Regions from separate parts of the Nocardia sp. CDC160 genome, predicted to be linked through region 4. Evidence: riboswitches for the same ligand, from Rfam matches in the RefSeq annotation. Region 4 holds a riboswitch; each other region holds the start of a gene.

Region 1 (5,457 bases), on a different contig from region 4:
CGCACCCACATTCATCGACACCCGCCCGAAGCCCGAGGCCTTCACCTTGGCGCCCCGGTCGACCAGGTTGAGCAGGTACGGCAGGCACTCGTCGGACATGCCCATGTGGTCGATGGACAGTTTCGGCAGCTTGGTGATGACCGGTTCGAGCGAGCCCAGCATGGACCCGTCGATGTACAGCTCCACATGCCAACCGGCCAGTTCGTAGGCGCGCAGGGCCAGCATGGTCAGCCCGACGATATCGCCGCCCGCCCGCTTGAGATTGAACCGGATCGCGCGGACCCCGGCCCGGTTCAACTCGATGATCTGCTTGTCGGTGGCGTCGACGGGCAGCATGGTGACGCCCACCCAGCCCTCGCCGAGCGCCGCCAGCGCCGCCATGAGATAGCTCTGATCGGTGCCCTGGAACGACCCGCTGACCACCGCACCACCGTCGATATCGAAGCGGGACATGCGCTTGCGATAGTCGGCGATGGTGTACGGGTCGGGCAGGTAGCCCTCGTTCTCCGACAGCGGGAACCGCGGGTCGAAGATGTGGAGATGGGCATCGAACACGTTGATCAGCATGCCTCAGAACGGTGACAAGTGTGGACAACCTTGTCCGGCAAGCGGATTCGCGCTGGTCAGGACACCTTGTCCGGTACTGGTCAGGACACCTTGTCGGGCTCGGAGGCGGCGAGCATCTCCTCGCGCTCCACGACCTTGACCCGCTCGCGGCCCTGCGGCTCGCCCAGGGCGCGCTCGTGCGCGTCGAGTCGGTACCAGCCCGCCCAGGTGGTGAACGGGATGCCCTTGCCCTCGAGGAATTCGGTGACGGCCTCGGGTTCCGGCTTGGGGGCCGGAACGAAGTCGGCGGCGTCGTCGAGCAGGCAGGCGATGGTCTCGTTGGCGTCACCCTTGGTGTGGCCGATGAGCCCGACCGGGCCGCGCTTGATCCAGCCGGTCACGTAGGTGGCGGGCTCGTAGCGGTCCTTGCCGTCGGCGTCCTCGTTGACCAGCACGCGTCCGGCCTCGTTGGGCACGGTTCCGGCCTGGTCGTCGAAGGGCAGGGCCGGGATGTTCTGCGACAGGTAGCCGACCGCGCGGTACACGGCCTGGATGTCCCAGTCCTTGAATTCGCCGGTGCCCTTGCAGTTTCCGGTGCCGTCGAGCTGGGTGCGCTCGGTGCGCAGGCCCACGACCTTGCCGTTCTCGTCGCCTAGGATTTCGGCGGGGTTCTCGAAGAAGTGCAGGAACAGCTTGTGCGGGCGGTTGCCGACATCGCGAATGGCCCACTGCTCCAAGGTATTGCAGATCATGTCGACCTGCTTGGAGTGGCGGCGGGCGGCCTCGGAGCCCTCGTCGTAGTCGATGTCCTCGGGGTCGACGATGACCTCGATGGTCGGGGAGTGGTCGAGTTCGCGCAGCTCGAGCGGGGTGAACTTGGCCTGGGCCGGGCCGCGGCGGCCGAACACGTGCACCTCGACGGCCTTGTTGGCCTTGAGGCCCTCGTAGACGTTCGGCGGGATCTCGGTGGGCAGCAGTTCGTCACCGGTCTTGGCCAGCACGCGCGCCACGTCCAGGGCGACATTGCCGACGCCGAGCACGGCGACCTTCTCCGCGTCCAGGGGCCAGGTGCGCGGCACGTCGGGGTGTCCGTCGTACCAGGACACGAAGTCCGCGGCACCGTAGGAGCCGTCGAGGTCGATGCCCGGAACGCCCAGGGCGCGGTCGGCATTGGCGCCGGTGGAGAAGATGACCGCGTCGTAGAACTGGCGCAGGTCTTCCAGGGTGATGTCGGTGCCGTAGTCGATATTGCCGAGCAGGCGGACCTGGTCCTTGTCGAGCACCTTGTGCAGGGCGGTGATGATGCCCTTGATGCGCGGGTGGTCGGGCGCGACGCCGTAGCGGATCAGGCCGAACGGTGCGGGCATGCGCTCGTAGAGGTCGATGCTCACCCCGTCGAACCCGGCCGGGGCATCGGACTTCATCAAGGCGTCGGCGGCATAGATACCGGCCGGGCCCGCGCCCACGATCGCAATGCGTAGCGGGCGGGTCGCTGCACTCTGTTCGGTCATTCTTCCGCGCACCCTTTGGGTCGAAACTAACTTGCCGTCAAAACTTAGCCGTCGTTCTTAGCTTAGGCTAAGTTGACGCCCTGGCCTCGGCGACCTTCGTTGGCCCCCGACGCTGCAGCGTTGCTGCGTGGTCTTGCTATTCCCGCACCGGAGCGGAAATTCTGCTGATTCTATCGATGGCGCACGGACGCCCCCGCGCGCGGGCGGGGAAACTGCGGGAACGCCAGGCATGATCTACCCATGAGCGATGCCGAGGAGACCGTCGAGGAGACGTCGATTCCGATCGAGCAGAACGAGACCCGCAGCATGTGGCCGTTCCTGGTCGCGGCGGGTGTCATCGCGGCGGTGATCCTGGGCATCGTGATCGCGACCCTGCTGTCGCCGGTTGAGAACAATGTCACAGATCGCGATCGCCTCTCGGTGGCGGCGGGCGAGTTCATCAAGTCCCGTAACGACACCGGCAAGTTCGTTCCGGCCGTGGCCTGCAAGGGATTCGACGAGAACAACTCCCCGCTGAAGATCGCGGGCACGAGCGGCAAGGGCATCACCTTCGACCGGATCGACGATCCGGTCGTCGACGGTGACAAGGCCACGGCGCAGGTCACCTTCAGCGTGGACGGCGCGCAGTCGACCTCGACTTGGCATTTCACCAAGGAGAATTCCCGGTGGTTGGTCTGCGGTTCGTGACATGGTCCGAAGACCGACCGGGGGTTTGACACAACACCGGTTTTTTCGGCACTCTCATCCCAGGTCATGAGTACCAGCGCCAAGCCCCGGCTGGCTGGTCGGCAACCCTCCTCCGCGGTGGGGTGCTCCGGGTGACGACCTGGCCACGCATCGAGCAGCGGTGCGGCAAGTGCGGATTCACAGGAGGTACAGGTGAGCTACGCGGGTGACATCACGCCGAAGCAGGCGTGGGAGTTGTTGCGCGACAATCCGGATGCGGTGCTGGTGGACGTGCGCACCGAGGCGGAATGGCGATTCGTCGGCGTGCCCGACACCAGCGGCATCGGCCGCCCGACCGCGTTGATCGAATGGGTGGACGCCACCGGCACGCCCAACGCGCGGTTCGTGGACCAGTTGAAGCAGGCTCTCGCCGACCGGAACCCGGATTCGCAGGCCCCGGTCCTGTTCATCTGCCGCTCGGGCCAGCGCTCCATCGGCGCGGCCACCGCGGCCACCACCGTCGGCATCACGCCGTCGTTCAATGTGGTCGACGGTTTCGAGGGCGCGCTGGACGCTCAGGGCCACCGCGGTGCCACCGGTTGGCGGGCCGACGGCCTGCCGTGGCGGCAGTCGTGATTTCGCCCAGCTCCCCCAGCTCTTCCGAAGGGAACCAGTCATGATCACCGGTGGCTCTTTCGACAAGCCGCTGCCCGAGGGCGTCGGCCCCGCCACCCAGGCCGTGCGCGGCGGCACCCGGCGCTCCGGCTTCGACGAGACCTCCGAGGCGCTGTTCCTCAATTCGGGTTTCGTCTACGAGAGCGCCGAGGCGGCCGAGGCGTCGTTCACCGGCGATATCGAGCATTTCGTCTACTCCCGCTACGGCAATCCGACGGTCGCCATGTTCGAGGAGCGGCTGCGCCTGATCGACGGCGCGGAAGCCTGTTTCGCGACCGCGTCGGGCATGTCCGCGGTCTTCACCGCGCTGGGCGCGCTGCTCGGCGCGGGTGACCGACTGGTGGCGGCGCGCAGCCTGTTCGGGTCCTGCTTCGTGGTGGCCAACGAGATCCTGCCGCGCTGGGGCGTGGAGACCGTCTTCGTCGACGGCGAGGATCTGGACCAGTGGGAGCAGGCGCTGTCGGTGCCGACCCAGGCCGTCTTCTTCGAGACCCCGTCCAACCCGATGCAGACCCTCACCGATGTGCGCGCGGTCTCCGACCTCGCCCACGCGGCGGGCGCGAAGGTGGTGCTGGACAACGTCTTCGCCACCCCGCTGCTGCAGCGCGGGTTCGACCTGGGCGCGGACATCACCGTGTACTCGGGCACCAAGCACATCGACGGCCAGGGCCGTGTGCTCGGCGGCGCGATCCTCGGACCGCAGGACTACATCGACGGTCCGGTGAAAAACCTGATGCGCCACACGGGTCCGGCGCTGAGCCCGTTCAACGCCTGGACGCTGCTCAAGGGTCTCGAGACCATGCCGCTGCGCCTGCGCCAGTCGGTGGACTCCGCGCTGAAGATCGCCCAGTTCCTCGAGAACCATCCCGCGGTGGCGTGGGTGAAGTACCCGTTCCTGTCCTCGCACCCGCAGTACGAGCTGGCCAAGCGCCAGATGTCCGGCGGCGGCACGGTGATCACCTTCGAACTGAAGGCCGCCGAGAACGAGGCCAAGAAGCGGGCTTTCGAGGTGCTCAACCGGCTGCGCATCATCGACATCTCCAACAACCTCGGTGACGCGAAGACCCTGATCACCCACCCGGCCACCACCACGCACCGCGCCATGGGTCCGGAAGGCCGTGCGGCCGTGGGTATTACGGATGGCGTCGTGCGCATCTCCATCGGCCTCGAGGATGTCGAAGACCTCCTGGGCGACCTGGATCAGGCGCTGAGCTGATCCATCGATCGTCGAAAAGGGCCGGAATCCAGTGGATTCCGGCCCTTTTTCCATGTCAGGGGAGACGTCAGGTCGGTGTCAGCCCGATATCAGGCCACCCGCCGAAAGTTATCGGCATGACGAAGAACAACAGCTCCTCCGCTTCCTCCTCCACCACCTGGTCCGGCATGATTCCGGTCGACGACACCGCCCTGTTCTGCACCGACACCGGCGGCGACGGCATCCCGGTGATCTACCTCAACGGCCAGTTCGCCACCCAGGGTTACTGGGCCAAGGTCATCGCCGAGCTCGGAGACGGCTTCCGCCACATCACCTACGACGAGCGGGCGCGCGGCAAGAAGTCGCTGAAGTCCGCCGACTACTCCTTCGAGGCGTGCGTCCGCGATGTCGACGCCGTCCTCGCCGCCCGGGGCGTCGAGAAGGCGATCGTGATCGGCTGGTCGTACGGCGCGCTGGTGGCCGCACACTGGGCCAATCGCAACCCCGACCGGGCCATCGGCGCGGTGCTGGTCGACGGTGCCATGCCGCACGACTGGCTGGACGACGCCATGGAGGCGCGCATCCGCAAGCTGTTCAAGCGGCTCGCCCCCATCACCGCGCTGCTGCGTCCGACGGGCCTGACCCCGAAGCTGACCGCCGCGCAGCAGGCCGAGAGCAATATCGAGCTGGGCAAGCTGTCGCGGGCCGCGGTCCTGGGGCCGGTCCTGGACAACATCACGGTGCCCACCCGGTTCGTGCTCGCCTCGGGCTCGTCCCTCGGCAGCCACGGTGACGAACAGGAGGTGATCCGCGCCTCGGTCGCCGGTGCGTGCGAACGCAATCCGCACATCAAGATCAGTGCGA
Region 2 (5,457 bases), on a different contig from region 4:
GTGCAGATGGCCTACGACTGGTGGAACAGCGACAAACCCATGGCGCTGAAAGTCGGTGCCCTGCTGCGGCTCCCGATGCAGATTCCGATGGTGACCACCGCGCGGAAGGTGTACCGCGCCGCGCGGTGATCTCGCGGGTGTCGGTGATTCCCGTCGGGTGTCAGTCCCGCGTCACGAACTCGTCGAAGACCGGGGTCGGCAGTTTGAGCTGGGCGTGAATATCACCGCCCAAGCCGAAATGGCCTATCGCGCCACCGTAGTTCTGCTGGTAGCTCTGCCACAGCACGACCACGCTGATAATGCGGTTCGCGCCGGGCAGCGCCGGGTCCGGGAACGGATTGGGCAGGACCGCGCGGTAGGTGGCGGCTCCGCTCTCGTCGGTTATGAAAACGTTCGGGACGCCCAGGGGGCCGGGGCGGGTGGGAGCGTCCGGGTCCAAGTCCTTGGCGCGCAAGGACATCACGGTGTAGAGCGAATCCGGGATGAGGCCGGTGAACTCGAAGCGGAATTCCGCGGACCGCGCCTCGTCATCGACGGTGACCTCGAGGGTGCCGCGCGCCTCGAGCCATTCGCCCAGGGTCACCGGCTCGGTGAGCTTGCGGCCGTCCTGCGGGCGGAAGTCCGGGATCGGCGTCTCGTGGAACGGGTAGCTGGGCCGGGTCACCGTGTCGGCGTCGGGACGCTGGTCGGGGGCGAAGACCATCGGATAGTTGTTGGCGGGCAGGGGAAGCGGCAGGGTGTGCAGGACGCTCGCGGCGTCCTCCGCAGACAGGTCGTCGGCCAGTTCGCGCACGATCGTGTAGGCGGCCAGTTCACCGAATTTCGGCACCGGCGTATCGGCGGCGACGATGGCTCGGCCCCAGCGGCGGGTGACGCCCCCGTCCGCGTCGGGCTCGGTCAGGAAGCCGACGACAATGAAATTGCCGTCGGCGTCGAGGACTTCGCTCGGCGGGTACAGCGGCCCCTGGGTGGTCGGGGTCAGTTCATAGCTTCGGGTCACCATACGGAGAGCGCTTCCTGATCGGAGAGAAGGCGGCCGGGATCGTCGACGGACGCGCCGACCCGGTCGGAGAAGTGGATCCAGCCGTGGCCGTGCGCCGACAGCACCGCGTCGTCGCCGCGGAAGCCGGGGTGTGCGACGGCCCGCAGGAACGGCAGGTCGCTGGCGTGATCGCCGTAGCCGTAGCTGTTTTCGTGCGCGATGCCGTGCTCGCGCAGGAAGTCGGTGACCGCGGTCGCCTTGGCGGTGCCGATCATGGGCTGGGTGACCTCACCGGTCAGCACGCCTTGGTCATCGACCACGGGGGTGGTGGCGATGATGTGATCGGCACCCAGCGCGTCGGCGACCGGGGCGATGGCCGCGGCGAACGAGCCGGACAGCAGGACCGTGGTGTCGCCCGAATTCCGGTGTGCGCGCAGCGCTTCCACCGCGTCGGTGTAGTAGACGGCACCGCTCGCGGAGAACTCAGCGAACCAGCGGCGTCCGGCGGCAGCCAAGGCGTCGGCCCGCACGCCGCGATAGGCGCGGTAGTAGTGCCGGTTCACCTCCTCGCGGGGCGTTCCGGACGCGGCCTTCCGCTTGATCTCGTCGCTGAGGCGCGTGTATTCGCTGCCGTCGTCGCCGTTCTCGGCCAGCCAGAAGCGCTGGAAGGCGAACATGCTCTTGACGGTGATGAGGGTTTCGTCGACGTCGAAGAACGCCGCACCCGGTGTCGTGCTCATGCCACCGCGCCCAGGTAGGCGGCGATCGCCTTGGCGGCCTTGTGGCGTTCGATCTGCGAGATGCGCTCGTTGGGCAGGGCCGCGTAGGTGATGCGGGTGGTGGCCACGGTGCGGTCGAGTTGGCGCACGTCGACGTCGATGGCGAACTCCAGCTTGGCCGGATCCTCGATGGCGATCGGGGTGAGCACCGCGTGCAGGGTGGCGGGCAGCGGGAACAGGAAGGTCTTGAACTCCAATTCGATGCTGTTCCAGACGATGTAGAAGTGCTGTTCGGGCCAGCGGCGGCCGTACTCCAGCTCGAACGCGCCCAGGAACAGCTGGCGCACCGCCTCGACGATGACGATGCCCTGCACGTGTTCGCCGGTCTGATGGTCGAGCAGCAGTTCGTTGTCGCCGTGAATGCGCAGATCCGCGCGGAACTCGGTCTCCGATTCGCGAATCAGGTTGGCCAGCAGCACATTCGAGTTCTGATACTTGTGCACTTGGTGGCGAGGTGCCGGTTCGTCGACCGCGCCGCGCACGTGCAGCCCGGCCGGGGCGTGCACCAGCGCCACGTGCTCGAGGTAGTCGAGGTCGTGGCGGGTCACCCCCTGCCCGAGATGAACGGTCAACGCGCGCTCCGACTCCCGCCACCGGCCGCCGCGCAGGGCGGCGACCAGTCCCGACACCGTGAAGGCCCGGTCGTCCTCGGCGATTCCGCGGAAGCGATCGGCCACCAGCAGCACCTCGCCGACGGCCACCTCCCCCGAGAGCACGGACACCGAATCGAGCTGGGCTACAGACATTTTTCCTCCGAGAGCAAGACGCTTATGGCGGCGCTCGCCACCACCCGGTCGTCACCCGGAGCACCCCGCCGTCGTGGAGGGTTGCCGCCCAGCCAGCCGGGGCTTACCACTGGAACTCATGACCGTCCCCGAAACCCTATGTCCCCCAACCTATTTCATACATAGTTTCAACCACCCCGATTGAAACCCGCGAACGGAGGACGACGCTGTCCCCCGCGCGCCGATCTATCCCGCGGCGGCTTCCCCCACACCAACCCCACTCGGTTCGGGCTCACGCCCCGACACCGGCTCCGACGCCGAAACACCCTCCGGCGCTACCCCTGGCGTCATCTCGGACTCGGACACTCCCCCTGGCCTTACCCCCGACTCCGACTCCGACTCCGACGTTGGGTTCGGCTGCGTCGCCAACCCGGGCGCTGGATGTGACCCCGGATCGGCGCTCGAACCGCCTACCGGGGTCGCCGCTGTCCCCGCAGCGACTCGCGTCGAGGCGACGGCCAGTGCCGCCCCCGAAGCCGCCAGCGCCGCGATGGTCAGCGCGACGGTTGAATAGCCGTGGCGCGAAACCAGATTGGCGAGTTGTGGTCCCGCGCTGGCCCCGACGAACAGGGCGAAGGTGTAGAGCGCGGTGGCGGTGCCGCGCGCCTCGCCTGCCTGCGCCGCGATCGCCTGAACCGCCGCCGGTGCCGCGACCGCGATGGCCGTCACGAACACGAACAGCCACACCGCGACCCATATGCCACCCAGTGGGACCGCGGTGATCGCCGCCGCTGCGGCAGCTGCCGCCAGGGCGGTGATCAACCGGGCGGCAGGTGCGATCACGCCGAGTCTTCCGGCGAGCAGTGGTACCGCCACCATGGCGGGAATCGCGCTGGCCCGCAGGGCGAGTAGGGCCGCGTTGCCGGATCCGACTCCCTCCGGCGGTGAGAGCTGAATGCCGGTGTAGATGCCCACGAACGAGCCCAAGATCGCCAGGCAGCTCAGGTACAGCAGGGCGAGTCGGCCCTGTCTGAGCAGAGTCACGAACGGCAGAACAGCCTTTCGCGCGATGTCGGCGATTCCGATGCGGGCTCGCGCGCCCCTGGCCTCAGCCCTCGCACCCCCGGCCTCAGTCCCTACGCCTTCCGCCTCGCCCTTTGCACCCTCGGCCTGGGTCAGCGCCTCGGTCAGCGCGGCTTCAGTGCCAGGTGCCTGGGCTACAACCGCCGCCGAGGTGGGCGGCTGGAGAACCAGGCGCAGTAGCGCCGCCGATAGCGCGAAGACGATCGCACCGGCGATGAAGATGGCGTGCCAGCCCCAGGTGTTGCCGATCAGCTGGGCCAGGACCTGGGCTACCACGCCTGCTCCTAGGAAGGAGCTGGTTAGGCAGGTGAGGGCGAAGATTCTGCGGGCGGGGGCGATGCGTTCGGCGAGGTAGGCGAAGGCGGCGGGGGCGAAGAAGGAGGCGGTGAGGCCCTGGAGGATTCGCGCGGAGAGTCCGGTGGCGAGTCCGGGTGCGACCGCCACCAGGAGGGAGCTCAGCACGGTGGCGAGCAAGCCGCCGACGATGACCGGCCGTCGTCCCCAGCGGTCCGACAGCGGGCCGGTCACCAGGAAGCCCGCCCCGTAGGCCAGCCCGAAGGCGGTGGTGGTCCAGGTGGCCGCCGACTTGGACGTATCCCAGTCCGCCGCAAGCCGATTCAGTACCGGCAGCACCACGTAGAGCTGGCCCACCACCAGAATGCCGACCGCGCAGACCGCCGCGACGGTCCGCCCGGTCGGTGCCCATCCCGGCTCGGTAGCCCATCCCGGCTCAGCAGCCCGGCCCGACTCGGTAGCCCCACCCGGCTCAGTAGTCGGCGGCGAGCTCACGCGCACGCTCCTGGGCCGCGGCGAAGCCCGCCTCCGGGTTCTCGGTCAATACCGTTGGCGCGAACCGGATCTCGGCAATGTCCTTGATCCCCACGAAGTTCAGCCAGTCTTCGACGAACGGCGTCGCGAAGTCGGACCCGAACTGCACCGGCACCCCCGGCTGATGCACGCCACTGGTGTACACCGTGACCGCCCGCTTCTCGGTGAGCAGCCCCGAATACCCGCTCTGCGGATCGAAGGTGAACGCCCACCCCGGCTGGGTCACGATATCGACCCACTGCTTGAAGATGTACGGCACGCCCGCATTCCAGATCGGCAGGTTGATGACGTACAGATCGGCCGCCGCGAACCGCTCGAACACCACCCGCGCCTGCTCCCAGGCCGCGAGCTGCTCGGGCGTCTGATCCCGCCCGGTGAACAACGCCAACTTGGCCTCGGCCGCATGGGTCCCGAAATCCGGCAACTCGGCGTCGAACAAATCGATCGTATCGACCGTCAGCCCCGGATCCTTCGCGACGAGCCCATCGATGAATGTCCGAGCCAACGCCCGCGACTGGCTGTGCGCACCGCGCGCCGAGGCATTGATATGCAACAGGGTGGTCATCGAATCCCTTTCGTAGACAACGATGTCCACGTCTATCAATCGATGCCCACCCGGCACGACGGTTACGTGCGCACTGATCCGAAGCCCGTCATCCCTCAGGCCAGGATGAAGCTGAGTTGTTGGGTGTAGCCGCCCCCTTCGCGATTCCACGAGTAGCCGAACCAGACGCCCGGGGTCACCTCGCGGATTTCGTCGTAGAGCGACGGGGTCGGGGAGGGGGCGTAGTCGAGGATCCAGGCCGGGCCGCCGTCCACGATCGAGGGTCCGGCGAAGACGGTGGCGGGCCAGGCTTCGAATCCGGCGGCCGTGAGGCGGTTGAGGAGGTAGCCGCCGGACGGGCCGGTGTAGAAGTCCTTGCCGATCCAGACGAGCGGGGCCCAGGACTGCATCTCGCGCGGCGCGGCCACCCAACCGTCCTTCGCGCCGATCGGGACATCGCCGCGCGGGGCGTTGCGGTAGATGTCCTCCAGTTGCGAAGGTGCGCATCTGAAGCGC
Region 3 (5,457 bases), 750 kb from region 4:
GCAGCAGCCGCAGGCGCGTGAGCGCATCATCGAGGCGGCGGAACGGCTCATCGCCGAGCGCGGGCAGGCGGTGCCGCTGCGCGATATCGCCGCGGCCGCGGGACAGCGGAACAACTCGGCCATCCAGTACCACTTCGGATCCCGGGACGGGCTCATTCTCGCGGTGGTGGAACACCGGCTCGCCACGCTGGAGGTGCGGCGGCTGGAACTGCTCGCCGAACAGTCGGCCGCGGGCGCGACCGGCGTGCACGATCTGCTGGAAGCGCTCGTCATTCCCATGCTCGAGCTGAGCGATCAGCAGGGGATCGACCACTACGGGCGGTTTCTCGAACAGATACACACCCACCCCGCGGTCAACGACGCGGCCAATCTCGAATCGGCGCGGCGCACCTCGGTCCGGGTCATCATGCGGCAGCTCGAGCGGGAGCTGACCGAACTGCCGAAACGGTTGCGGCTGCGGCGATTACGGGCCTTGCCGACCATCCTGTTCGCGCTGCTGGCCGATCACGAGCGGGCCGTGGAGGCCGGGCGGGTGACGGCGGGCGATGTGGCGGCCTGGGGTGAGATCGTCGACATGCTCGCGGGGGTGCTGACCGCGCCGGTCGTGGAACGCGCGCCGATTCGCTGACGCGGCAAGTTGGATTACCGCTGCTGCTGGGGATAATTCGGCGGTGCGGGCTGTGGATAACCCTGCTGCGGTTGGTATCCCTGCTGTTGGTATCCGCCCTGCTGGGCCGGGTAGCCCTGCGGCGCATACGGATTCGGCGGCTGCGCGCCGTAGCCCGGTTGATTCGGCACGGGGTAACGAGGCTGGGATTGTGGGGCCGGGTAGTTCGGCTGTGGCGCGGGAGCGTAGCCGGGAGCGGGATGCCCGTGGGAGGGAACGGTATTCGCCGAGGGCGGGTAGGTCGGCGGCGCGGCGTAACCCGGGACAGCCGCACCGCTCGGCGGCGGCAGGTAGCCCCGGTCGGGCGCGCCGGTCGGGGGCGGTAGGAAGCCCTGCGGGGCCGGGTAGCCCTGGGCGGGGGTATTGGCGTCGTACGGGCTCGGGGCCGGGGTATACACCGGCGCGGTGGTGGTCGCGGTCTCGCTCTTCTTCTTGAGGGCGAAGTACGCGCCCACCGCGATGAGCAGAACCACCGCCAGGCCGATGAGGCCGAACAGGTGGCCGATGACGCGAATGCCGACCTTGATGACAATGATCAGGACGATGGCGCCGACCACGGCGAGCGCGCCGCGAATCTTGCTGCCACCTGAGTTCTGTGACATGAGTGGACTTCCCCCGAACTCGAAAATGATTGTCGGGGCAGCATACCCAAGCGCGCTCGAGCCCCGCGGGGTGCGAAGTCGGGAGTGATCTGGCAGGTCGGCGGCGGCGCGGCTACCGTTGGTGGTCGTGGATACCACGGCAGCAGCAATCGAATCGCCCGCGCGCCCGCGGTGGCTCGGCGTCGGGCTACCGCTGCTGGCCGGTGGGGCCGTGGCCGGTGGGCTGGCGCTGCTGCACTTCCGGGATCCGCACGTGTCCGGCACCTACGGGTACTGCCCCTTCTACGAGCTCACCGGGTACTGGTGCCCCGGCTGCGGCGGGCTGCGGGGGCTGCACAATCTCACCGATGGCCGGATTCTCGACGCCATTCACAGCAATGTGCTGTTGCTGCCATTGACGCTCGGCTTCCTCGCCTGGTGGGGCACCTGGCTGGTGCGCGGCTGGCGCGGTAATCCGACACCGCCGCGACTACCCCAGATCCTGCCCAAATACGCGCTGTGGCTCGCGCTCGCCTTCCTCATTGTCTTCACCATTGTGCGGAACACGCCGTGGGGGAGCTGGATTGCGCCTGTTTAACCGGGGCATGCTCTGCGTATGAGCGATTCACTGCGGGACCGCGTGCGCGAGAAGATGGTGCGGCAACTCGAGGAGGACGGGCCGCCCGATCCCGAGCAGGGCGACACCCGGCAGGTCTCGGTGCAGGACGATCTCGACCTGCTGGACGCGGTGGCGGATGACGATCCGGTGATCGAGGAGCTCGCGGCCCGATACCTCGTGCCGTAGTTCGGAATCCGCGCTCAGAATCCGCAGGGCGCCGCGCCGGTCGACGAGTCGCCGAACGGTCGGGTCTCCGGGACCGGGTTCCAATGTCCCTCGGTGCGCGCGTAATTCCAGGTCGGGCCGTTCTCGACCAGCGTGGCAATGGCCTCGATGAGGCGGTCCACGTCGGCGGCGGTGGTGCCGAGGCCAATGCTGGCGCGCAGGGCGGCGTCCACGCCGAGGCGAGACAGCAGCGGGTGGGCGCAGAAGCGGCCGTCGCGCACGCCGATGCCGTGCTCGGCCGAAAGGTAGGCGGCGACCTGGCCGGGCTCGAAACCGTCGATGGTGAACGCGACAATGCCGACGGCGTCGGTGCTGTCGCGCCAGACACGCAGGAAGTTCACGCCCGGAACGGTTTTCAGGCCGTAGCGCAGGCGGTGGGTGAGGTACTGCTCGTGCTCGATGACCGTGGTCTCGTCCAGGTCGGCGAGGGCGTCGCAGGCCGCGGCCAATGCGGCCACGCCCAGGACGTTCGGCGAACCGGCCTCGTGCCGCTGCGGGGCCGGGGCCCACTCGACGCCCTCGGTGGAGACCGAGCGCACCGCGCCGCCACCCGCCAGGTAGGGCTCGGCCGCGTCGAGCCAGTCGCGGCGGCCGACCAGCACGCCCGTACCGAAGGGGGCGTAGGCCTTGTGGCCGGAGAAGGCCAGATAGTCGATGCCCGCGGTCCGCAGGTCGATGCGGCGGTGCGGGGCCAGCTGCGCGGCATCCACGAGAATGCGGGTGCCGCACTGGTGCGCGATCCAGGCCAGCCGCTCCAGCGGCAGTAGTTCACCGGTCACATTGGACGCGCCCGTAACCGCCAGCAGCGCGGCCGGTTTCGAACAGAGCTCGGCGACCAGGCGCTGAATGGTCTCCTCGATGGTGTCGGCGACCGGCACCACTCGGCGGCCGTGCCGGGTCCAGGGCAGGAAGTTGGCGTGGTGCTCCACGTCCAGCACCACGGTGTCGCCGGGCACGCAGGAGGCCAGCAGGTTCAGCGAGTCGGTGGTGTTGCGGGTGAAGACCACGACCTGGTCGTCGGCCGCGTTCAGGAAGCGGGCGACCGAACCGCGCGCCGACTCGTAGCAGTCGGTGGAGACGCGGGAGGCGTAGCCCGCGCCGCGGTGCACGCTGGCGTAGAACGGCAGCAGCTCGGCGACGCGGTCGGTGACCTGCCGCAGCGCGGGGGCGCTGGCGGCGTAGTCGAAGTTGGCGTAGGTGGTGGTCCCGCCCTGGACCAGCGGAACCTGGAGGTCACAGCCGGACACGGTGGCGAGCGGGGCACAGGTCTGGTCGGCGAATGCGGTCATCACGAAACTCCATCGGGTTCATGGACACGCGATCGGAGGTGTCTGCTTCGAGACGGATATCGATCGAGAGTCCGCGCTTGCCGTACCCGGTCGGGCTACGGCCCGGTCGTCACCCGGAGCACCCCACCGCGGAGGAGGGTTGCCGACCAGCTAGCCGGGGCTTGACGCTGGTACTCATGACCTGATTGCAGAGATTGGCAGACGATTCCCGGCCTTGTCAACCCCGCCCGCCGGGCTCGTCGGGCTCAGATCTTGGTCGCGGTGACGCAGCGTTCGAGGTCCGGCACGCCTTCCGCACCCCGGCCGAGTGGCTCGAGAAACCGGTCGACGTACTCCCGCCCGCCCACCTGTTCCAGCTCCCGCCACCCGTACTCGGCGAGCAGGCCCGGAACGTCCGCGGGCAGCAATCCGAATCGCCAAATACCTTTTCCCGCAACGAATCTCCGATACGCGCGCTCGCACCCCTCGAGATTCGTGCCGTCGAGAAAATCCTGTCGGACATAGCTGAAGACCAGTCGGCTCCCCGCGGGCGCGGCGGCGAGGGTCTCCAACGTCGAGCGCACCGCCTTCTCGGTCAGGTACTGGGTAACCCCTTCCCACAGGAAAAGCGTTGTCGCCTCGCCCCGGTAACCACGCTCGGCGAGAGTCGTCGCGAGATCCTGTGTCTCGAAATCGATCGCCACCTGAACAACGCTGTCCGGCAGCGTTATTCGCCGCCGCTTCAGCTCGATGTTCACCGGCAGATCCACCTCGAAGGCCGGAATCCCGGCCGCCGCCACCAGCCGCGTGGCTCGAGTGTCGAGCCCCGCACCGAGCACCACCACCGCCCCGACCCCCGCCCGCACGGCCGCATCGGTCTGCTCATCGAAATACCGCTTCCGACAAGCCAAGCTGTCCCACAGCCCGGGCCCTTCCCGCTCCATGACCTTGCGTAACCAGCCTCGGGTGGTTCGGTTGCGTACCAGCGGTCGCAGTCCGAGTGGCAGCACGCGGATCGCCAGGTCGTCGGTCAGCAATCGGTTCCCGGAGGGCTCGGCGCTCTCCGTGGCGGCGATGAGCATCGGGATCAGTGGGGTATCGGCGGCTCGAGTGGCCATGGGACCACTGTTCCAGGCGGTCGGCGGAGCGTCGACGGGATCGATGCGGTGTGACGAAGGGCACGTCCGGAATAGAAAAATCGTCCGAAAGTTGGAGGGGGTGGGGCGGGAAGTTCGAATCGCGTGATGGTTGCTGGGGCGTATGGTCGAAGTGAAGTTAGGGTAGCCAAAGTGGGGTGCCCCGGAGTTGATCACGAGGAGCTCGACCATGTTGGATACCGGCACCCCGTTCTCGACGCTCATTCGCACCGCGACCGAGCAGCAGCACAACGAGGCGGAGCACTCCACGTTCATGCGTGACCTGCTGACCGGGCAACTCGGGGTCGAGGCGTTCTACCGGTACACCTCGCAGCTGTGGTTCGTGTACGCCGCGCTCGAAAAGCGTTCCGAGGCCTTGGCTTCCGATCCGGTCGCGGGTCCCTTCGTGAAACCGGAGCTGGCCCGGCTGGCCTCGCTCGAAGCCGATCTGGCCCACCTGGGCGGCGAGAACTGGCGCGACGAGCTGACCGCGCTGCCCGCCACCGCCGCCTACGCCGCGCGCGTCGAGGAGTGCGCGAGCGAGTGGCCCGCCGGATACGTCGTGCACCACTACACCCGCTACCTGGGCGATCTCTCGGGCGGACAGGTCATTCGCGGCACCGCCGAGAAGCTGTGGAACCTGCCCAAGAAGGGCGACGGGGTGCGCTTCTACGTGTTCGAGGAGATCGGCAATCCGGCCGCGTTCAAGCGCGAGTACCGCGAGAGCCTGGATCGCCTTCCGCTCGAGGGGTCGGAAGTCGATCGCGTGCTCGACGAGGCACGGCTGGCGTTCACGATGAACACCGACGTGTTCCGTGAACTGGGTGCGGAGTTCAGCGCGCGGAACTGAACCCACCCGTACCGCTGACCTGGCCGTCGGGGGCGGGTCAGCGGTGTCGGGGGCGGTCGGCGGTATTGCCCTTGCGTGCGTTCGCGGTGATGGGTTGCCATGGAGGGTATG
Region 4 (5,457 bases):
TGGTGCCAGGTCCACGCACGCTGTGGCGTCAAGCAAGACAAGCGTACTGCTGCTATCGATCTCACCGCGCGGGCGGCCCCCGCTGTGCGGGAATTCAGTGCGGTTACCGATAAGTAGCTTTTCGGGTGACTTTCCGCACTTCCCAGCATGCGAAAAAGCCGCGGGCGATGGCAAGCCCGTTGCCATCGCCCACGGATATATTTTCCCGCTGCTCAGACGCCCACGTGTACGGCGTGCTCAGACGGCCACGTGCACCGCGTGCTCATCGCCTTCGAGCAGATTCTCCGGCTTGTCCCGGATCATGAACGCCGCGATCGGAATGCAGAGCAGGAAGAAGCCCGCGCCGATCAGGAATGCGATGTCATAGGAGTGGATCGAGGCCCGTTCCATCACATGGTCGATGGTCGCGTTATTGCGCACATACCGCTCGGCCACCTGCACCGAAATGGTCGTCAGCAGAGCCGTGCCGATCGACCCGCCGACCTGCTGCGCGGCATTGAGCAGGGCGCTGGCCACACCCGAGTCCTCCGCCTCGACCTGATGCAGTGCCGTGGTCTGCATGGACACGAACAGGAAGCCCATGCCGAGCGCGATCAGGATCATGGCGGGCAGCAGGGCGCTGGCGTAGCTGTCGCCGAACTCGAGCCGCGACAACCACAGCAGACCCGCCGCGCCGAGCACCGAACCCGCCAGCATCAGCGGCCGCGGGCCGATCTTGGGCAGTACCGCCGAGGCGATGCCCGCCGACACCACGATCCCGGCCGGGAAGGGCAGGAACGCCACACCCGTCTTCAGCGCCGAATAGTGCTCCACGATCTGCAGGTAGAAGCTCAGGTTCAAGAACATGGCGAACATCGCGATGGGCACCAACAGCGCGATCAGATACGACCCGCCGCGGTTGATCTCACCCGGAATACGCAGCGGCAGCAGCGGATTCGAGGTCCGTCGTTCGATGGCCACGAAGGCCGCCAGCAGGGCCACGCCCGCGATGAACAGGGCCAGCGTGAGCGAGGCCGTCCAGCCGTCGGAGGCGGCGCGGCTGAAACCGTAGACGATGGAGATCAGGCCGAGGGTGACGGTGACCGCGCCCGGCAGGTCGTACCCGCCGGTGCGGGGCGCGGGCACATCCTTGATCACGAAGGCGAACGCGCCGACCAGCGCCAGCAGCGCGACCGGGGTGTTCACCAGCAGCGACCAGCGCCAGTTCGCGTACTCGACGAGCGCGCCACCGGCGATCAGGCCCAGCGCCGCGCCCGCCGCGGACACACCCGCGAACACACCGAACGCGCGAGCGCGCTCCTTGGCCTCGGTGAAGGTCACCGACACCAGCGACAGGGCGGCCGGGGCCAGCAGCGCGCCGAACGCGCCCTGTAGTGCGCGGCCCGCGAAGAGTTCGGCCTGGTTCTGGGCGAGACCTGCCAGCGCCGAGGCCGCGGCGAAGCCGATGAGGCCGACCATGAGGATGCGGCGGCGGCCCAGGTAGTCGGCGAGGCGGCCGCCGAGCAGCAGCAGGCCGCCGAAAATCAGGGTGTAGGCGGTGAAGATCCACTGCTTGTCGCCATCGCTGATGTGCAGATCCTGCTGCGCGAAGGGCATGGCAATGGTGACGATCGTGGCGTCCAGGACCACCATGAGCTGCGCCATCGCGATCACGGCGAGCGCCCACCAGCGCCTGGAGTCTTTTGCGGGACTTGATATTTCGTCGGTGCCGAGAGCGTCCGTCGCTACGGTCATGAGCCTCTCCTCTGGGGTTCGAAGGCAGCTTTCACCATAGTGGCCCATGACGACAATTGGCGTCAAGAGAAATTTGGCGTAGTGCGACAGTTGTCATAATGGGACAGATGGAACCGTTTAGCCCTTAGACTGGAGTCATGTCGGATTTGTCAAGTCACACCGGTGTGATCTCGCGTCATCGCCCCAGCCTGCGAGAACGCAAGAAGGAACAGACCCGCGCGCGCATCATCGACGTCGCGCTGCGACTGTGCGATGAGCAGGGATTCGACGCCACCACCGTGGAGCAGATCGCCGACACCGCCGACGTTTCGCCGCGCACCGTGAACCGGTACTTCGAGAGCAAGGAAGACATCGTCATCGCGCCCATCACCGACTGGGCGCGAGCGCATGCGGAGGCCCTGCGCGAGCAGCCACACACCGGCAACGAAATGCAGGCGCTACTGGACAGCTTCCTCGCCATCGTGGATCGGGTCGTCGACCGCGACGAGCCGCTGCCCTTCCGCTGGTTCCAGCAGATGCAGCGCATCATCGCCGCCTCGGCCCCGGTGCGGGCCTGCAGCCTCGCGGCGGCCGAGAACAAGACCGAGCAGACCGCCGCGGTGCTGGCCGAGCGACTCGGCACCACCGTCAACGACGTGCGGGTTCGGCTGCTGCTCGGCACTTTTCACGCCATCATGCGCGCGGGCACCGAATGCGAGGTCGAATCCGGCTCCACCCTGGACCAGGTCCTCACCTCGCCCCGTGGCATGGCCGACGCCGTGGTCGCGGCCTATCACGAATTCGTGCGGACCTGCGCGGCGCCGACTGTGGCGAGCCCCACTTCCGAGACGGCGGCCTCCGCCCGCTAGAATCTCGCAACAGGTCAAGAGCATCAGCGCCAAGCCCCGGCTCGCTGATCGGCAACCCTCCAGCTGCGGTGGGGTGCTCCGGGTGAGGACCGGGCGTTCGAAGGACGAACGCAAGCGCAACTAGGAGGTCTACCGAAATGTGTTGTTGTCGAAGCCCATTCGCTTCTCGATAACGTCAAAATTCCGCCATTCGGCGACCTTGTTTTTGGAGCAGAACACATGAGTGACTCGACCGCGCCCGCGGCCGTTGGGGCCGACGGCACCCTCGACCCGGCCAACTGGTCTTTCGAGACCAAGCAGATTCACGCCGGGCAGGCCCCCGATGCGGCCACCGGAGCCCGCGCCCTGCCCATCTACCAGACCACGTCCTACGCCTTCCGGGACACCGATCACGCCGCCGCGCTGTTCGGTCTCGCCGAGCCGGGCAATATCTACACCCGCATCATGAACCCCACCCAGGACGCGGTGGAACAGCGCATCGCCGCCCTCGAGGGCGGTGTCGCGGCATTGCTGCTGGCCTCCGGGCAGGCGGCGGAGACCTACGCGATCCTGAATCTGGCCGAGGCGGGCGACCACATCGTGGCCAGCCCGCACCTCTACGGCGGCACCTACAACCTGCTGCACTACTCGCTGCCCAAGCTGGGCATCGAGGTCAGCTTCGTCTCCGATCCCGACGATCTCGAGCAGTGGCGCGCGGCCGTGCGGCCGAACACCAAGGCGTTCTACGGTGAGACCGTCGCCAATCCGTCCAGCTCGATCCTGGACATTCCGGGGATCGCCGAGGTCGCGCACGCGGCGGGTGTGCCGCTCATCGTGGACAACACCGTCGCCACCCCGTATCTGATCCAGCCGCTGCGGCTGGGCGCGGACATCGTCGTGCATTCGGCCACCAAGTATTTGGGCGGGCACGGTGCGGCGGTCGCCGGTGTGATCGTGGACGGCGGCACCTTCGATTGGACCGTGAAGAACGAAGCGGGCGAGTCCCGATTCCCGGGCTTCACCACCCCCGATCCGAGCTACCACGGCGCGGTCTTCGCCGATCTCGGCGCGCCCGCCTACGCGCTCAAGGCGCGCGTGCAGTTGCTGCGCGATCTGGGCGCGGCGGTCTCGCCGTTCAATGCCTTCCTCATCGCGCAGGGCATCGAGACGTTGAGCCTGCGCGTCGAGCGGCACGTGGCCAACGCGCAGGCGGTGGCGGAGTTCCTCGTCGGGCAGCCGGGCGTCGAGAAGGTGTACTACGCGGGCCTTCCCGACTCACCCTGGTTCGAGCGTGGCAAACAGCTGGCACCCAAGGGTGTCGGTGCCATCGTGTCCTTCGAACTGGCCGGTGGCGTGGACGCCGGGAAGAAGTTCGTGGAGGCGCTGGTGCTGCACAGCCATGTCGCTAACATCGGGGATGTGCGCTCGCTCGTCATCCATCCGGCCTCCACCACGCACTCCCAGCTGACCCCCGAGGAGCAGTTGGCTTCCGGTGTCACGCCTGGTCTGGTGCGTTTGGCCGTGGGTATCGAGGGCATCGGCGACATCCTGGCGGATTTGCGCGCCGGACTGACGGCGGCGGCAAGTTGACCGTGAACATCGAATCGAGGACGTCCCGTCACGCGGCCGAGCTGTTGCTGCCGCCGCCGGACGGGACGCTCGCGAGCATTGCCATCGGGGATGTGGAGCTCGAGTCCGGAGCTGTCATCCCCGATGTGACGCTGGCCGTGCAACGGTGGGGCGAACTTTCCGAGAACGCGGACAACGTGGTGCTCGTCGAGCACGCGCTGACCGGTGACTCGCATGTGGTCGGCCCCGCCGATGTGCACCACAGCCAGCCCGGTTGGTGGGACGGCATTGTCGGGCCGGGTGCGCCGGTGGACACCCGCGAATGGTGTGTCATCGCCACCAATGTGCTGGGCGGCTGTAAGGGCAGCACCGGCCCGGCCTCGCTGGCCCCGGACGGAAAGCCTTGGGGCGCACGGTTTCCCGAGATCTCGATTCGCGATCAGGTGACCGCGGAGGCCAAGCTGTTCGATCTGCTCGGCATCGAGCGGCTGGCGGCCGTGCTCGGCGGCTCCATGGGCGGTATGCGGGTGCTGGAGTGGATGGTCGGCAGCCCCCAGCGGGTCGGCGCGGCGCTGGTGTTGGCGGTCGGCGCGCGCGCCACCGCCGACCAGATCGGCACCCAGACCACCCAGCAGGCCGCCATCAAGGCCGATCCGAACTGGCAGGGCGGCAACTATCACGGCACCGGGCGCGCGCCCATGACCGGGATGGGTATAGCCCGGCGCATCGCGCACCTGACCTATCGCACCGAGTTCGAACTGGACCATCGGTTCGAGAATCACGCCCAGGGCAACGAGGACCCCCGGGCGGGTGGGCGCTACGCGGTGCAGAGCTACCTGGAATACCAGGCGGACAAGCTGATCTCGCGCTTCGACCCGGCCACCTACGTGCTGCTCAGCGAGGCCATGAACCGCCACGACGTGGGCCGCGGGCGCGGCGGCGTCGAGGCGGCGCTGGCGTCGACGCCGGTGCCGTGCGTGGTCGGCGGGGTCGACTCCGATCGGCTCTACCCGCTGCGCACGCAGCAGGAGCTGGCCGATCTGCTGCCCGGCTCCAAGGGACTCGAGGTCATCCACTCCAAGGACGGCCACGACGGCTTTCTGACCGAGTTCGAGGCGGTCGGCAAGCTGGTGCTCGAGACGATGGATCTGGCCCGCGCCCAACGCGAGTCCGATCGCTGAACAACCGCTGCATTTCCGCTGCATTTCCGCTGCCGCAACGGCCGCGCGTTACCGCGCGTATCGTGGCTGTTTCGCGCGAATTGTCCTGACGCGCTTCCGGTTTCGCGCATATGACACATCGGTAACCGCTCGCTTCGAATACGTGT

The links. A riboswitch is a leader RNA that binds a small molecule or an ion and turns the genes downstream of it on or off. The one in region 4 is predicted to bind S-adenosylmethionine.
Region 1: linked by a shared signal. The riboswitch ahead of VMT40_RS38135 (rhodanese-like domain-containing protein) and the one ahead of VMT40_RS00960 (bifunctional o-acetylhomoserine/o-acetylserine sulfhydrylase) in region 4 are both predicted to bind S-adenosylmethionine.
Region 2: linked by a shared signal. The riboswitch ahead of VMT40_RS08565 (AfsA-related hotdog domain-containing protein) and the one ahead of VMT40_RS00960 (bifunctional o-acetylhomoserine/o-acetylserine sulfhydrylase) in region 4 are both predicted to bind S-adenosylmethionine.
Region 3: linked by a shared signal. The riboswitch ahead of VMT40_RS04155 (aminotransferase class V-fold PLP-dependent enzyme) and the one ahead of VMT40_RS00960 (bifunctional o-acetylhomoserine/o-acetylserine sulfhydrylase) in region 4 are both predicted to bind S-adenosylmethionine.

The regions. Positions count from the first base shown of each region.
Region 1 covers NZ_JAYKYT010000011.1:88,552-94,008, reverse strand. Annotated here, with positions in the region: gene VMT40_RS38150 (amidohydrolase family protein) at 1-567, opposite strand, end outside; gene VMT40_RS38145 (FAD-dependent oxidoreductase) at 648-2,057, opposite strand; gene VMT40_RS38140 (Rv0361 family membrane protein) at 2,298-2,744, shown strand; SAM riboswitch class IV at 2,807-2,922, shown strand; gene VMT40_RS38135 (rhodanese-like domain-containing protein) at 2,937-3,359, shown strand; gene VMT40_RS38130 (O-succinylhomoserine sulfhydrylase) at 3,400-4,614, shown strand; gene VMT40_RS38125 (alpha/beta hydrolase) at 4,731-5,457, shown strand, end outside.
Region 2 covers NZ_JAYKYT010000002.1:236,921-242,377, forward strand. Annotated here, with positions in the region: gene VMT40_RS08550 (DoxX family protein) at 1-129, shown strand, start outside; gene VMT40_RS08555 (hypothetical protein) at 161-1,003, opposite strand; gene VMT40_RS08560 (HAD family hydrolase) at 997-1,722, opposite strand; gene VMT40_RS08565 (AfsA-related hotdog domain-containing protein) at 1,719-2,507, opposite strand; SAM riboswitch class IV at 2,521-2,631, opposite strand; gene VMT40_RS08570 (MFS transporter) at 2,733-4,358, opposite strand; gene VMT40_RS08575 (FMN-dependent NADH-azoreductase) at 4,336-4,962, opposite strand; gene VMT40_RS08580 (hypothetical protein) at 5,058-5,457, opposite strand, start outside.
Region 3 covers NZ_JAYKYT010000001.1:934,618-940,074, reverse strand. Annotated here, with positions in the region: gene VMT40_RS04175 (TetR family transcriptional regulator) at 1-628, shown strand, start outside; gene VMT40_RS04170 (hypothetical protein) at 643-1,269, opposite strand; gene VMT40_RS04165 (DUF2752 domain-containing protein) at 1,397-1,846, shown strand; gene VMT40_RS04160 (hypothetical protein) at 1,865-2,053, shown strand; gene VMT40_RS04155 (aminotransferase class V-fold PLP-dependent enzyme) at 2,068-3,381, opposite strand; SAM riboswitch class IV at 3,450-3,563, opposite strand; gene VMT40_RS04150 (SAM-dependent methyltransferase) at 3,627-4,478, opposite strand; gene VMT40_RS04145 (biliverdin-producing heme oxygenase) at 4,687-5,346, shown strand; gene VMT40_RS04140 (LysE family translocator) at 5,455-5,457, shown strand, end outside.
Region 4 covers NZ_JAYKYT010000001.1:189,010-194,466, reverse strand. Annotated here, with positions in the region: gene VMT40_RS00970 (MFS transporter) at 238-1,734, opposite strand; gene VMT40_RS00965 (TetR/AcrR family transcriptional regulator) at 1,872-2,582, shown strand; SAM riboswitch class IV at 2,595-2,705, shown strand; gene VMT40_RS00960 (bifunctional o-acetylhomoserine/o-acetylserine sulfhydrylase) at 2,802-4,151, shown strand; gene metX (homoserine O-acetyltransferase MetX) at 4,148-5,311, shown strand.